Regions from separate parts of the Psychrobacillus psychrodurans genome, predicted to be linked through region 2. Evidence: riboswitches for the same ligand, from Rfam matches in the RefSeq annotation. Region 2 holds a riboswitch; the other holds the start of a gene.
What was found. A riboswitch is a leader RNA that binds a small molecule or an ion and turns the genes downstream of it on or off. The one in region 2 is predicted to bind preQ1.

Region 1 (6,515 bases), 1.2 Mb from region 2:
AACTTATCATTTGTTTTTTGCAGATGATGTCGGTGGAGCTGGTACGGATATGACATTCTTCGACTTCCCGAATATTCAAAAGGGGACGCATGGGACTAACGAAATATATCGTACTGGTTTCCGTGTACCAACTGACGCAGCATTAGAATACTGGGTAAAACGTTTTGATCGATTAGATGTGAAGCATACCGGTATCCAAGAGCAGTTTGGAACAAAGGTACTGTCATTTGTAGATTTTGATGACCAACAATATCAGCTAGTATCAGACGAAAACAATAAAGGTGTTGCAGCTGGAACACCGTGGCAAAAAGGTCCGATTCCACTAGAGTATGCTATTACTGGTCTAGGTCCAATTACCATTCGAATTGCTGAATTTGACTATATGAAAGAAGTGCTTGAAAAGGTTTTATTGTTCAAGGAAATAGGACAAGAGGAAGCATTCCACTTATTTGAAGTAGGCGAGGGTGGTAATGGTGCACAAGTGATAGTGGAGAAAAATATCATTCTTCCACCAGGACGTCAAGGGTTTGGAACAGTTCACCATGCAGCATTCCGAGTAGAAGATAGAGCTGTGCTAGATGAATGGACAAATCGTATGGAAAGCTTCGGCTTCCAAACTTCCGGATTCGTCGATCGTTTCTTTTTCCAATCATTATATTCAAGAGTAGCGAACGGAATACTATTTGAATTTGCAACTGATGGACCAGGATTTATGGGAGACGAACCATATGAAACACTTGGAGAAAAATTATCATTGCCTCCGTTCCTAGAACCAAAACGTGAACAAATTGAAGGGTTAGTTCGTCCAATTGATACAGTACGCAGCACAATTGAGTTTATAAAAGAATAATAACAGAGTGAGCCGCTTCCTTAAGGAGGCGGTTTTTCTATGAATTAAACTAGCGTTTTTGGAAGAAATATCCTTTTAGCAAGTAAATAACCTATGGGAGCAAGTAAATCCGGTTCGTGAGCAAGTAACATAGCAAAGAGAGCAAATAAAGGCCCCACAAGCGCAGGTAAACAGTTAGTGAGAGCAAGTAACGACTAACTTTTAAGGACAATAAGAGCAGAGCATAACCGACGATTTTCACAAACCCAAAATTTTTTCACAAAATAGAGTATTCTATGGCTTTATCTTCATGTTTTTAGGGTAAACATGGTTGGAAGTAAATATAGTAGAAGAAAGGAGGGAAGTGAGTTGATTCGTTTTGAAAATATTACGAAAGTGTTTCCAGATGGAACAAAAGCTTTGCAGGGTGTCACTTTAACAATTCCGAAAAAGCAATTAGTGGTCATCATTGGACCAAGTGGATGCGGTAAAACTACGCTTCTAAAACTTATCAATCGAATAGAAACTCCTACCTCTGGTGAAATTTATGTGGAGGAAAAAGCTATCTCTAATGTAGATCCTGTTGAACTGAGGAAAACAATTGGATATGTTATTCAACGAATTGGTTTGTTTCCACATATGACCATAGAAAAAAATGCTGCGCTTGTCCCAAATTTAAAAGGGTGGCCAAAGGAAAAAACGACAACACGTATTCATGAATTAATGAATATGGTAGGACTTGAACCAGACCAGTTTTTGCGTAAATACCCACTTGAATTAAGTGGGGGTCAGCAACAACGAATAGGTGTAGTGAGAGCCCTAGCTGCGAACCCGGATATAATATTAATGGATGAACCATTTAGTGCATTAGATCCGATAAGTCGCGAACAATTACAAAATGAGATAAAGCACTTGCAAGAAAAAATTAACAAAACAATCATCTTTGTTACGCATGACATTGATGAGGCATTAAAAATAGCAGATATGATTGTCGTCATGAAAGATGGCATGGTCGAGCAAGTTGCTACACCTACACAGATAATAGAAAATCCTATTAATGACTTCGTGAAAAACTTTATTGGAATAGAAAGAATTAATCGGAAAAAGTCTATTGGAAAAAGGGAACTACAGGACTTTGCGTCTTTTTTTGATAACGAATGGGAATCATTCTATTTAGAGGTCGATGCTTCTATGTTAGTGGAAGAGGCTATCGCTTTATTAGAAAATGAAGGTGCAAAGGGACTGCTAGTAAAGCATAGCAACGAGGTGCTAGGCTTTGTAAATCAATCTATACTTCTTCGAGCAATGCTTGCTAAGGAAGAGGTGGTATGAGTGAGTAACTTTATAGATACAATTCAAAGTCGTTCAGATTTAATACAAGAAGCGTTTATGCAGCATATTTACTTATCCTTTGTTGCTTTAGCTGTTGGGATTGCAATTGCATTACCTTTAGGTATATTAGTTGCAAGGTATCGTAGAATAGCTGAGCCAGTTATAGGAATCACCGCAATCTTTCAGACAATACCAAGCTTAGCGCTATTCGGTTTCCTAGTTCCGTTAATAGGGATTGGCGCTAAAACAGCTTTGATTGCCTTAATCATTTACGCCCTCTTACCTATTTTACGTAATACATATACTGGTATTTCAAATATTGATGAATCTATGATTGAGGCTGGAAGAGGAATGGGCATGACGAAGAGTCAGCTTCTGTGGCAGATTGAATTTCCACTTGCTTTGCCATTTATAATGGCAGGTATTCGAACTGCCACAGTTCTTACTGTAGGAATTGCTACACTAGCAACATTTGTTGGAGCAGGAGGGTTAGGGGATGTAATTTACCGTGGATTGCAATCTTACAATAATTCGCTTGTTTTAGCTGGAGCATTACCCGTTGCATTATTAGCAATTTTGTTTGATCTGATATTGAAATGGATTGAGAAAAAGGCTACACCAAAAGGAATGAATACTGGAGGATGATGGGATGAAAAAGTTAATGGGGATAATGGGACTTGCAGGAGTTTTACTTTTAAGCGCTTGCTCGGATTCTGAGGAAACATTAGTAATTAGTGGGAAACCGTGGACGGAGCAATTTATACTACCACAGATTTTAGGGCAATATATTGAACAGAATACAGATATTAATGTGGAATATAAAGAGGGTCTGGGAGAAGTAGCAATTATGACTCCTGCTTTGGAAAAAGGCGATATTGATCTATACGTGGAGTATACTGGCACAGGTTTAAAGGATGTGTTGAAGGAGGAATCTGAGGTAGGAGAAAGCTCAGATAGTGTGTTGGAAAAAGTTAGAAAAGGTTATGAGGAACAGTTTGATGCTACGTGGTTAAGTCCACTTGGATTTGAAAATACCTATACATTAGCTTATACGAAAGATAATGAGTACAGTGCAGAAACTTACTCTGATTTAGTGGAAGCTTCTAAAACCGGGGGGATGGTATTTGGGGCACCACATGCATTTTATGAAAGAAAGGGAGATGGCTTTGACGATCTAATAAACACGTATCCATTTGTTTTTTCAGAAACACAAAGCCTAGATCCAAATGTAATGTATGAAGCGTTGAAAAATGGCGATGTCGATGTTATACCAGCGTTTACGACTGATGGACGTATTGAACGATTTGATTTGCAAACGACAAAGGATGATTTAGGGTTTTTCCCTAAGTATGATGCAGCTCCAGTCGTGCGTATGGATGCTCTAGAAAAGTTTCCCGAGCTAGAAGATGTGCTAAACGAGTTAGCAGGTAAAATATCGGAAGAAGATATGCTGAAAATGAACGCAAGAGTGGATATTGATGGTGATAAGCCGGAGGATGTAGCTCATGACTTTTTAGTTGAGAAAGGATTAATAGAAAAATAAAAAAACACCCGGTTCTAGTTTTTTAGAATCGGGTGAAATTATTTAGATTAGCGTCTTAAAATTTAGTCGTTTATCTAAAGCAATAATAATCGGAATACCGACAGCTAATACGGTGAATTCACCAGCTGCAACGGTCAACCATGTATAGAAGAATGGAAAATCTAGCGCGAGCATTAGTTCAAATGCGATAATACACATGGTAAATGTAAAGAGAACTGTATTAATAACCATGCGTGCTATGTTTCCTTTTACATACTTAGTCGCTAAAATCGTTAATGATAGCGTAATGATAGAATGCGCTACTCCAAATGTTAAGTCGTAAGCAGCCATTGGAGAGAACATGTTTGTGATGAATACTCCTAATACAATTCCAAAAAAGTATTTTTTATTAAATACGATTAAGTGATTAAACATCTCCGCAATACGAAACTGTACTGCACCAAATGCAAAAGGAGCCACTAGTAGAGATACCGCCACATAAAGAGCGGCAATAACACCAGTTACTGCTATAGTCTTTGTTTTCATTTTATTCATTTCTCCTTAGTTTTTTTCCGTGGGAGGTTCTCGAACCACGTTAGTTTTCACAAAGAGTTATTCTATGCGAATTGTTATCAACTGTCAAGGGAAATTGTAATATATGAATATTGTAATCCTATGATAGAATGGAACACAGCAACGAAAAGGAAGGTTTTTTATGAGAAAGATAGTAATGATAATTTGTATTTGTATAGTATTTTTACTTTGTGGTTGTACTATAAATCAGCAAGCGAACACGACAATAGAAACTTCTCAGACACCTGTAGGGGCTAGTAATAAAATGAAAGTCCATTTTCTAGATGTAGGACAAGGTGACTCTATATTCGTACAATCTCCGAATGGTAAAAATTTACTAGTAGATGGAAGTACAAAAGACGCTGGAAAAGAAGTAGTAGCTTATTTAAAATCGCATGATGTCGAGAAACTCGATTATGTAGTAGCGACACATCCAGATGCTGATCACATCGGCGGACTTATTTCCGTTTTGAACTCTATCTCTATAAAAAACTTTGTGGATTCAGGTAAAGTACATACCTCTCAAACGTATGAGGAAATGCTTCAGCTTATTTTAGATAAAAACATACCGTTCATTGTGCCAAATATTGGAGATGCGATTCCCCTAGATGATGATTTAGATATTACTGTGTTAAATGTTGGAGAAGAATCAGATGATAATAATGAAGCATCTATTGTCTTAAAAGTAACTTATGGGGAAGTTTCCTATTTATTGATGGGGGACGCAGATATTCGTATAGAGAAAGAAATATTAGAACAGTCGAACGTAAAGTCAACTGTATTGAAAGCAGGACATCATGGTTCAGACACGAGTAGCTCGGAAGATTTTATACAGGCAGTAAAACCAGAAGTTACGATTCTTAGCTATGGGAAAGATAATTCCTATGGGCATCCAGATGCAGAGGTCAAGTCAAGGTTGGAGCGGATTAGTTCACAAATATATGGCACTGCAGTAGTTGGCAATATAGTTGTGGAAACAGATGGAGTAGATTATAACGTATTGACAGATGGAAACGTAGAACCAACTGAAATTGCTGATACCGTAACTGAAGGGATTAATATTTCAAGTAAAGACCTCCGAGGTGAAATAGTAGGCATTACCAATTCTGGTGGTACTACTGTTAGTTTAAAGGATTGGCAATTAGTTTCCGTAGCGGGCAATCAAACATTCAAGTTTCCAAACATAAGCTTACTGGCTGGGGAGACGATTTACGTCACAAGTGGTCCGGAAGCAAAAGAAAGTTCGGGCTATTTGAAATGGACGAAGGGACAAATGTGGAGAAATGATGGCGATGCAGCTACATTATTAAATAGCAAAGGAGAGGTTGTGAGTGAATTTGAATAAATACACGTTAGACCGTTTCGAAGGGGACTTTGCAGTCTTTTTGAAATACCCAAATGAAACCGAGAGCCTTCAAATTCATTGTTCTGATTTAAAAGCTAGCCTAAATCAAGGGGACATAGTGAATATTTCAGTAATACAAGATAAATATGAAATTGAGCTACTTAGTGAACAAACAATGGACCAAAAGGAAAGGATCAGCCAATTACTTAAACAATTAAAAAAAAGAAACTGAGCGAAATTACACTATGTAGGTTTTTAAAAATTTCTACTTGTATTAAAATAGGAAGTAGCGCAACTTGGAGGTGAGCAGAATGGCAAAAAGTATAAAATTGCTAGACAGTGCAACGCCTCATGCAAAGCCTAATGATGGAAAGGCGAACTTTGTATGAGAAGCTATAAATTAAATTATATCGCCATTTCATAATGTTGGCTTTGCACCTTATTTAAATAGTAAAAATAAGGAGCGAGCGTAAAATGACATATATCAAGGCAACTTCCGTTTTACCTGAGGAGCTAGTGAAGGAAATTCAAAAGTATATTCAAGGGGAAACGATTTATATTCCAAAGCCGGGAAAAACTTATAAACAATGGGGAACAGTTTCAGGTGAAAGGAAACGTATCGATGAGCGAAATAATTCTTTAAAGAAAGCGTATAGAAATGGTGTTTCTATGGGACAGCTTGCAAATGAGTATTATCTCTCGGTCGAAACTGTTAAGAAAATTGTTTATACAAAGTAAAAGAATATACTGGTAGCTCATTTAGGGGCTATCAGTTTTTTTTGTATTCATATGGTGAAAATAATTCCTAATCATCTTATCCATTTATTAATCAATTATTATTCGATACAATTGAACTAACGAAAATAATTGTGAATGGAGAGGTAAATATGAATCCTTTCATTAGAAGTGACCAA
Region 2 (6,515 bases):
AACGAATATGGCGAGTGGAATATTAGATCAGCCTCTAAATCACGAGGAAGTAATTGATGTTGCAGGTAAAGTAAGAGTTAAATTTGTTGAATTAGTAAAAGGTATTTTGAAAGAAATTTAAAATTAATTGTTTAACTAAATTGCAAACAAAAAGAGTGATCCAAGGGATCACTCTTTTTTGTGCTGTCATAGCTGCTCGGAGGAGAAGAAAGGAAGTTTCAAATCCTACAGCACCTGTTACCCGAGATTTTATAGATTTTTTATCGCTAAATAATGAGCGTTAGGATGTAAGAGAGTTGATCGTTAACCTTTTAGCTTTAAGGGTTGAGCTTTAAGCTTTATAGCTTTCGTAAATACTATAGTTGGGAGCAGGGATTTACCCAGACCCTGCAAACGGGGAAACTTTCTTCTTTTTCGCTATAACAGCAAAAAGTTCTTAAGATATTTATTGTTTAATAGTGATTAACGTGCGTGCATTAATTTCACTTAGAGCTACATCCACGTCATCTTCAAAAGACTCAATATCTAAAGCCATCTTTGTTGCGATTTCTTTTACATGAATTGGGTCAATTAATTTAGTTTCCTCGGATTCCCAAAACAACTTTTTGTACCCTTCAACCGCAGTTAAGTCTGTTTTACCATCTTTTGAAATCATGTTATTTAACTGAGTGTCTAATCTATCTTGGGCAATTTCGTTATTAACTTCTACCTTTTCTTGAGACTGAGCATAATCGGTATTCATTTTACGAAGGAGTGTTTTTTCGATTTCAATAAAGTTTTTACGCTCAATTGCATCCGCCACCGTCATTTTGACTCCAGATACTTCAACAACAGTTCTTGCATTAGATTCTACAATCGATTTTTTGATTTGCTTTCTACGATCCATTAAATCTTTTATAGATTGTATACTTTCTTTGGCTTCCTTTTCAAACGCCTCAACAGTCTTAAAACCACGAATATTCTCTTTTGGTTTTTTAGATGCTGCGAAAGTTGTCTCGTTAATCTTCTTTAATATGCGTGCATCCAATGTCTTTAACTCGCGTAAAGCTTTTGTAATAGAAATTTCCATCGGCATTTCACTCCTCAATTGTATCTTTATGGTAATTATTAGTTTATAGGAGATTACTAGGTTATTCAAGTAACCACATCATTTCATGCATTATGCTGCGTCCGTTTTCAAAGACGTCTAGACAAGCATTTAGAAACTTAGTTTAATGAAAAAGACAATTGGTGTTTTAGCACCAGTGGTCAAATAGAATAGACGGTTCTTCTCAGGGGAGTTTGGTTGACTATTTAACAATCAATTTCTATAACAGCATATTAAATAATGAAATCTAAACAACGTTGTTTTCCGCTCCAGGTGGACGCTTTCCGCGGGCACGGCTTCAATCTCCTCGTCACTACGAAAACATATGCTCCTGCGATTACTCGTCGCAAAGACACTGTTCAAACAAAGTTCGACCAATGTCTTTCCTGTGGGGCTCTCAGCTCGCGCTGTTCCCGCTGGAGTCGCCACCTTCCGCTTCAATTAACGAGTTCTACTTTTCTGATATCACGTAAACATTTTATAATTGAAAAAGAAAATATAAAATTTATACCTAGGAGTAAATATGTTGAGATGACCTAAGAAATAGCCTTCCAAACCTACTCGGAAGGCTATTTATACTATGAAACTTTTCATAAAATCATTCAGACAGAAGACGCTTCTCCTTTACTATTACTACTTGATTCAAAATAAGTGCCCCAATCATCTGAATAACCGTTTTCACGATAATTTGCCCTACAATAGCAGCTGGAACTGCTTCCCATGGAAGAAAATTTGCTCCAAGAGGACTTAAGCCAATTACAACAAAAATTACAGAATCTAGGAATCCGCCAACTATCCCACTATAGAATACTCGCCATGCCATTGGTAATTTTAGTCTTGTGTAAATCTCTGTATCTGCTGTTTCAGCTACAACAAATGAAATTGCCGAAGCAAGTACAATTAATAAAGTATCCCCCAATATAAATGAGGCTAGTGCAGAAAATGCTAAAGCCACAAAAATAAATAAGTAGGTTTTTGCTCTCCCATATTTATTTTGTACAAGGTCTCGGAAAATAAAAGTAGCTCCCACGAAAAGTGTTCCCATAGGGACGATAAACATGGCAAACTCTAATGGTGCAAAAGCTGCTGTCACGACATTAGCAGTCACTATTGATATTAAATAAAATAAGATTCTCATGCTATTACTCCTTTAGTAGATTTTGAACTCAAGTACTCGTTCAGTCCTTTATTTCTCAGCTTACACGCCGGGCACTTCCCACAGCCATCTGCTATTACTCCGTTATAACAGGTCAACGTTTTCTTTTGGACAAACTCTAGTGCTCCAAGTTGATCTGCCAGCTCCCATGTTTGTGCCTTGTTCAACCACATGAGTGGTGTTTCAATCACAAAAGTAGAATCCATTGTAAGATTTAGCGTTACGTTTAATGACTTCACGAAAATATCACGACAATCTGGATAGCCACTAAAATCAGTCTCACACACGCCAGTTACGATATGCTTTGCTCCGACCTGGATAGCTAAAACACCGGCAAAAGATAAAAAGAGCAAATTCCGACCAGGTACAAAAGTCGACGGCAATTCACCTTTTCCTCCGTCCTCTACTTTTATGTCATCTCGCGTCAATGCATTCGGTGCAAGCTGGTTTAAAAGTGACATATCCAGTATGTGATGCTTTACACCGAGTTCCTTCGCTATCTCTTTTGCACATTCAATTTCAAGACTATGTCTTTGCCCATAATCAAACGTCACTACCTCGATTTCTTTAAAACGTTCCTTCGCCCAAAACAGACAGGTCGTGCTATCCTGACCACCACTAAACACTATAATTGCCTTTTCCTGCTTCATCCGCAAACTCCCTTATACTGAAAAACAGCACCCAAGAAAGAATGCTGTTATCTTCTTAGTTTTTTTAAATTGTCTAGCTTCAGCGCCTAGCCCCTCGAGTCGCTTCAGGCTTTCAGTAAAGGCATAAAGAAGCCTTTACGTGTAACCCTTCCAGCGCTTTTCGGGACTTACATAGGCACTTCCGCTTTTCTAAAGAGGGTAGCTAAAACCTCTTCCTTCAAAAGGACTATTCAATTATCGATTATCAATTTTCTCTGGATAAAGATCGTGGTTCATCAATCGAAAATCCGCCATTTCTACATACTTCGTCCCCGGTCTTCCATAGTTACACCACGGATCAATCGAAATACCTCCGCGTGGTGTGAATTTACCCCAAACTTCGATATACCTTGGATCTAACAATTCAATTAAATCGTTCATGATAATGTTCACACAGTCCTCATGGAAATCTCCGTGATTTCTAAAGCTGAACAAATACAATTTTAACGATTTACTTTCTACAATTTTTTTATCCGGAATATACGAGATATACATCGTTGCAAAATCGGGCTGATTTGTAATTGGGCATAAACTTGTGAATTCAGGACAATTAAACTTCACAAAATAATCCCGAGTAGAATGCATATTATCTACCGACTCCAATACCTCAGGTGCATAATCAAATGAATATTTTGTGCCTTGATTACCTAACAATGTTAAATCCTTCAAACCTTCATCATGACTTCTTCCAGACATAATAAAAAAACCTCCTATTAAAAATGTTTCCCAACACTTTCAAAAGAGGTTTCATAAACCAATCTATACAAACAAAAGGATAAAAACAAAAAAAGCCACGTCCAAAATATATGGACATGGCGAATAGTCATGTATCCATAGTTTTTTATAGAGGGTATTAGCTATGAACCTCTCCCGGTCAAGTACGGGTACTCAATCATATTATAGAATATTGACCAAAACGTCAAATAGGTATTTTAGTCATTAGATATTCAAATCTTATTTTAAGAGATTCAAATTTTTTTATAATATCATGCATAAACTCAAACTATATTGACTATATTGTTAATAGAATAAGAGATTAAAGGAGGAACAATAATGAAACATCAACTTTACTTACCTGAACAATTACCAGAAACAACAGAAGAGTTATTAAAGTTAATATTACAAACTATCTTAGCCTAGGAGAGATTTAGATTATCAAAGAGACTCAGAAACATAGAAAAGTAGATACCTCTACTTATGTGGAGATATCTACTTTTTGTATTTAATTTCAGCTTGTCTATAAAGTGTCCCATTACTATCCTTGAGTAAGGCTAAATACTCTTACCACTTAATTATTTTCTACTGGCAATCTCTACTACAATTCTGTGTTCCTTCAGTTTAAAAATCCTTCATTTATTAAATTTCCACAATCGGGAGGAATGGTATTTCATCTTCCTTCCATACATTATCCTTAAGTCTTGAGTACAGAGTAGCTATTATTGTATGCAGCTATTGTTTTGTAACCTAAACTATAATTACATGCCCCCCCAATCTCCTTTTGCTAAATTGTATTAGAATCTGTATGGTTTTACTTAATAAATAAAACACGAAATAATCAGTTAATTAAAATCATTTGATGTTTCTTGCTGTTCATTACTCTAAAATCAGATATGATAAAGATATAAAATAAATTTAGGGTGATAATTTAATGAAAAAGTTAGTCCATGTTGTTGGGGCAATTATTGAAAATAATCAGCATGAAATATTTTGTGCGTTAAGAAGTCCGTCAATGTCACTTCCAAATCTTTGGGAATTTCCTGGTGGAAAAATTGAGTCCGGAGAAACTCCAGAGCAGGCTTTACAGCGAGAAATTACAGAGGAATTTAATTGTGCAATTGAGATTGGTCATAAGGTTGAAGATACTACTTATGAATACGAAAAATTTATCGTTAGACTAGAAACTTATAAAGCAAAACTATTAGAAGGTATCCCTATTGCAGCAGAGCATGCCGACACTAGGTGGGTTACTCGGGAAAACTTACATAAGCTTAATTTTGCAGCTGCTGATATTCCTGCAGTTGAAAAAATAGTAAGTGAAAAAATGTAATTCGGAAAATATGAATGAAATGACGTGATTAATATGGAACAATTGATTCGCAAAATGAAGAATTCATTATATAAAGGATTTATCGATCAAAGTAATCCAGTAACAGGACAGTTTAAGCCTAAGCTACTATCAAATAAAGCTCATGAAAATGTTCTATCTACACTTCTTCAAGAAATGAAAACATGCGAAACCTTCACTTTTTCCGTAGCTTTTATTACCGAGGGTGGTTTAGCTACATTAAAAACTATGCTATTCGATCTTCAGCTAAAAGGTATAAAAGGCCGTATTCTAACGTCTACTTTTCTAAATTTCAATCAACCCAAAATGTTTAAAGAACTATTAAAACTTGAAAATGTAGAAGTCCGTCTAACTGGCGTCAAAGGCTTCCACTCTAAGGGATATATATTTGAACACAAAGACTATTATTCTTTAATAGTAGGAAGCTCAAATTTAACGGATAGCGCTTTAAAAGCTAATTATGAATGGAATGTCTATTTAACTTCTTTAGAAGATGGAGAAATCATTCATCATTTTAAAAATCAATTTGAAGAGGCTTGGAGCGAGGCTATCCCTTTAACTATAGATTGGATTAATCATTACAATCTTAATTATGAACAACAGCCTTTCATTAAACAGGCATCCTCAAATGTATTTGAATTGAACACAGACTATCTCACAAACAGTTTATCCGATAGTCTTACTATTCAGCCAAATAAAATGCAAATAGACGCTCTGAAACAGTTAAGAACTCTTCGTGAAAACGGTGCTAAAAAGGGATTAATAATCTCTGCTACTGGTACAGGAAAAACATATCTATCTGCTTTTGATGTTCGTAACTTCACACCTAAAAAAATGCTATTCGTTGTACATAGAGAACAAATTTTGAAGAAGGCACTTCAAGATTACCAAAAAATATTAGGTGGACACCCCGATGATTACGGATTACTTTCGGGTAATTCTAAAGATACAGGTGCTAGATACTTATTTGCAACAGTTCAAACTCTATCATCGCAATCACATTTACAACAGTTCCCAAAAGATGAATTCGACTATATTTTAATAGATGAAGTACATCGTGCAGGTGCAGATTCTTACCTGAATATTATTAATTACTTTGAACCCGATTTCTTACTTGGAATGACAGCCACTCCTGAACGTACGGACAGTTTTAACATTTTTGAGCTCTTTGATTACAATATCGCTTATGAAATTCGACTACAGGCTGCTCTTGAAGAAGAAATGCTTTGTCCATTTCATTACTTTGGTGTGACAGATTATGAGAGGAATGGGGAAATAATCGATGATACATCTACCTTGCAGCACCTTATATCGCATGAACGTGTCCACCATATCCTCGAAAAAATTAATTACTATGGGTATTCTGGGAAGAGAGTACGTGGATTAATTTTCTGTAGTTCTAAACAAGAATCACATGCTCTTTCAGCAGAGTTAAATACCCAAGGATTAAAAACTACTGCCCTTACTGGTGATAATTCACAATTTGAAAGAGAAGATGCTATTCGTAAATTAGAACGA

Region 1: another riboswitch for preQ1. It lies ahead of ACQCPR_RS15650 (QueT transporter family protein); the one in region 2 lies ahead of queF (preQ(1) synthase).

What each region holds. Positions count from the first base shown of each region.
Region 1 covers NZ_CP189791.1:3,159,388-3,165,902, reverse strand. Annotated here, with positions in the region: gene ACQCPR_RS15670 (ring-cleaving dioxygenase) at 1-850, shown strand, start outside; gene ACQCPR_RS15665 (ABC transporter ATP-binding protein) at 1,199-2,161, shown strand; gene ACQCPR_RS15660 (ABC transporter permease) at 2,162-2,806, shown strand; gene ACQCPR_RS15655 (glycine betaine ABC transporter substrate-binding protein) at 2,811-3,704, shown strand; gene ACQCPR_RS15650 (QueT transporter family protein) at 3,747-4,229, opposite strand; PreQ1 riboswitch class I at 4,239-4,283, opposite strand; gene ACQCPR_RS15645 (MBL fold metallo-hydrolase) at 4,399-5,601, shown strand; gene ACQCPR_RS15640 (DUF3006 domain-containing protein) at 5,588-5,833, shown strand; gene ACQCPR_RS15635 (CD3324 family protein) at 6,076-6,339, shown strand; gene ACQCPR_RS15630 (FusB/FusC family EF-G-binding protein) at 6,489-6,515, shown strand, end outside.
Region 2 covers NZ_CP189791.1:353,266-359,780, reverse strand. Annotated here, with positions in the region: gene ACQCPR_RS01840 (purine-nucleoside phosphorylase) at 1-121, shown strand, start outside; gene ACQCPR_RS01835 (hypothetical protein) at 446-1,069, opposite strand; gene ACQCPR_RS01830 (VUT family protein) at 1,686-2,225, opposite strand; gene queC (7-cyano-7-deazaguanine synthase QueC) at 2,222-2,893, opposite strand; gene queF (preQ(1) synthase) at 3,128-3,628, opposite strand; PreQ1 riboswitch class I at 3,760-3,806, opposite strand; gene ACQCPR_RS01815 ((deoxy)nucleoside triphosphate pyrophosphohydrolase) at 4,581-4,979, shown strand; gene ACQCPR_RS01810 (DUF3427 domain-containing protein) at 5,013-6,515, shown strand, end outside.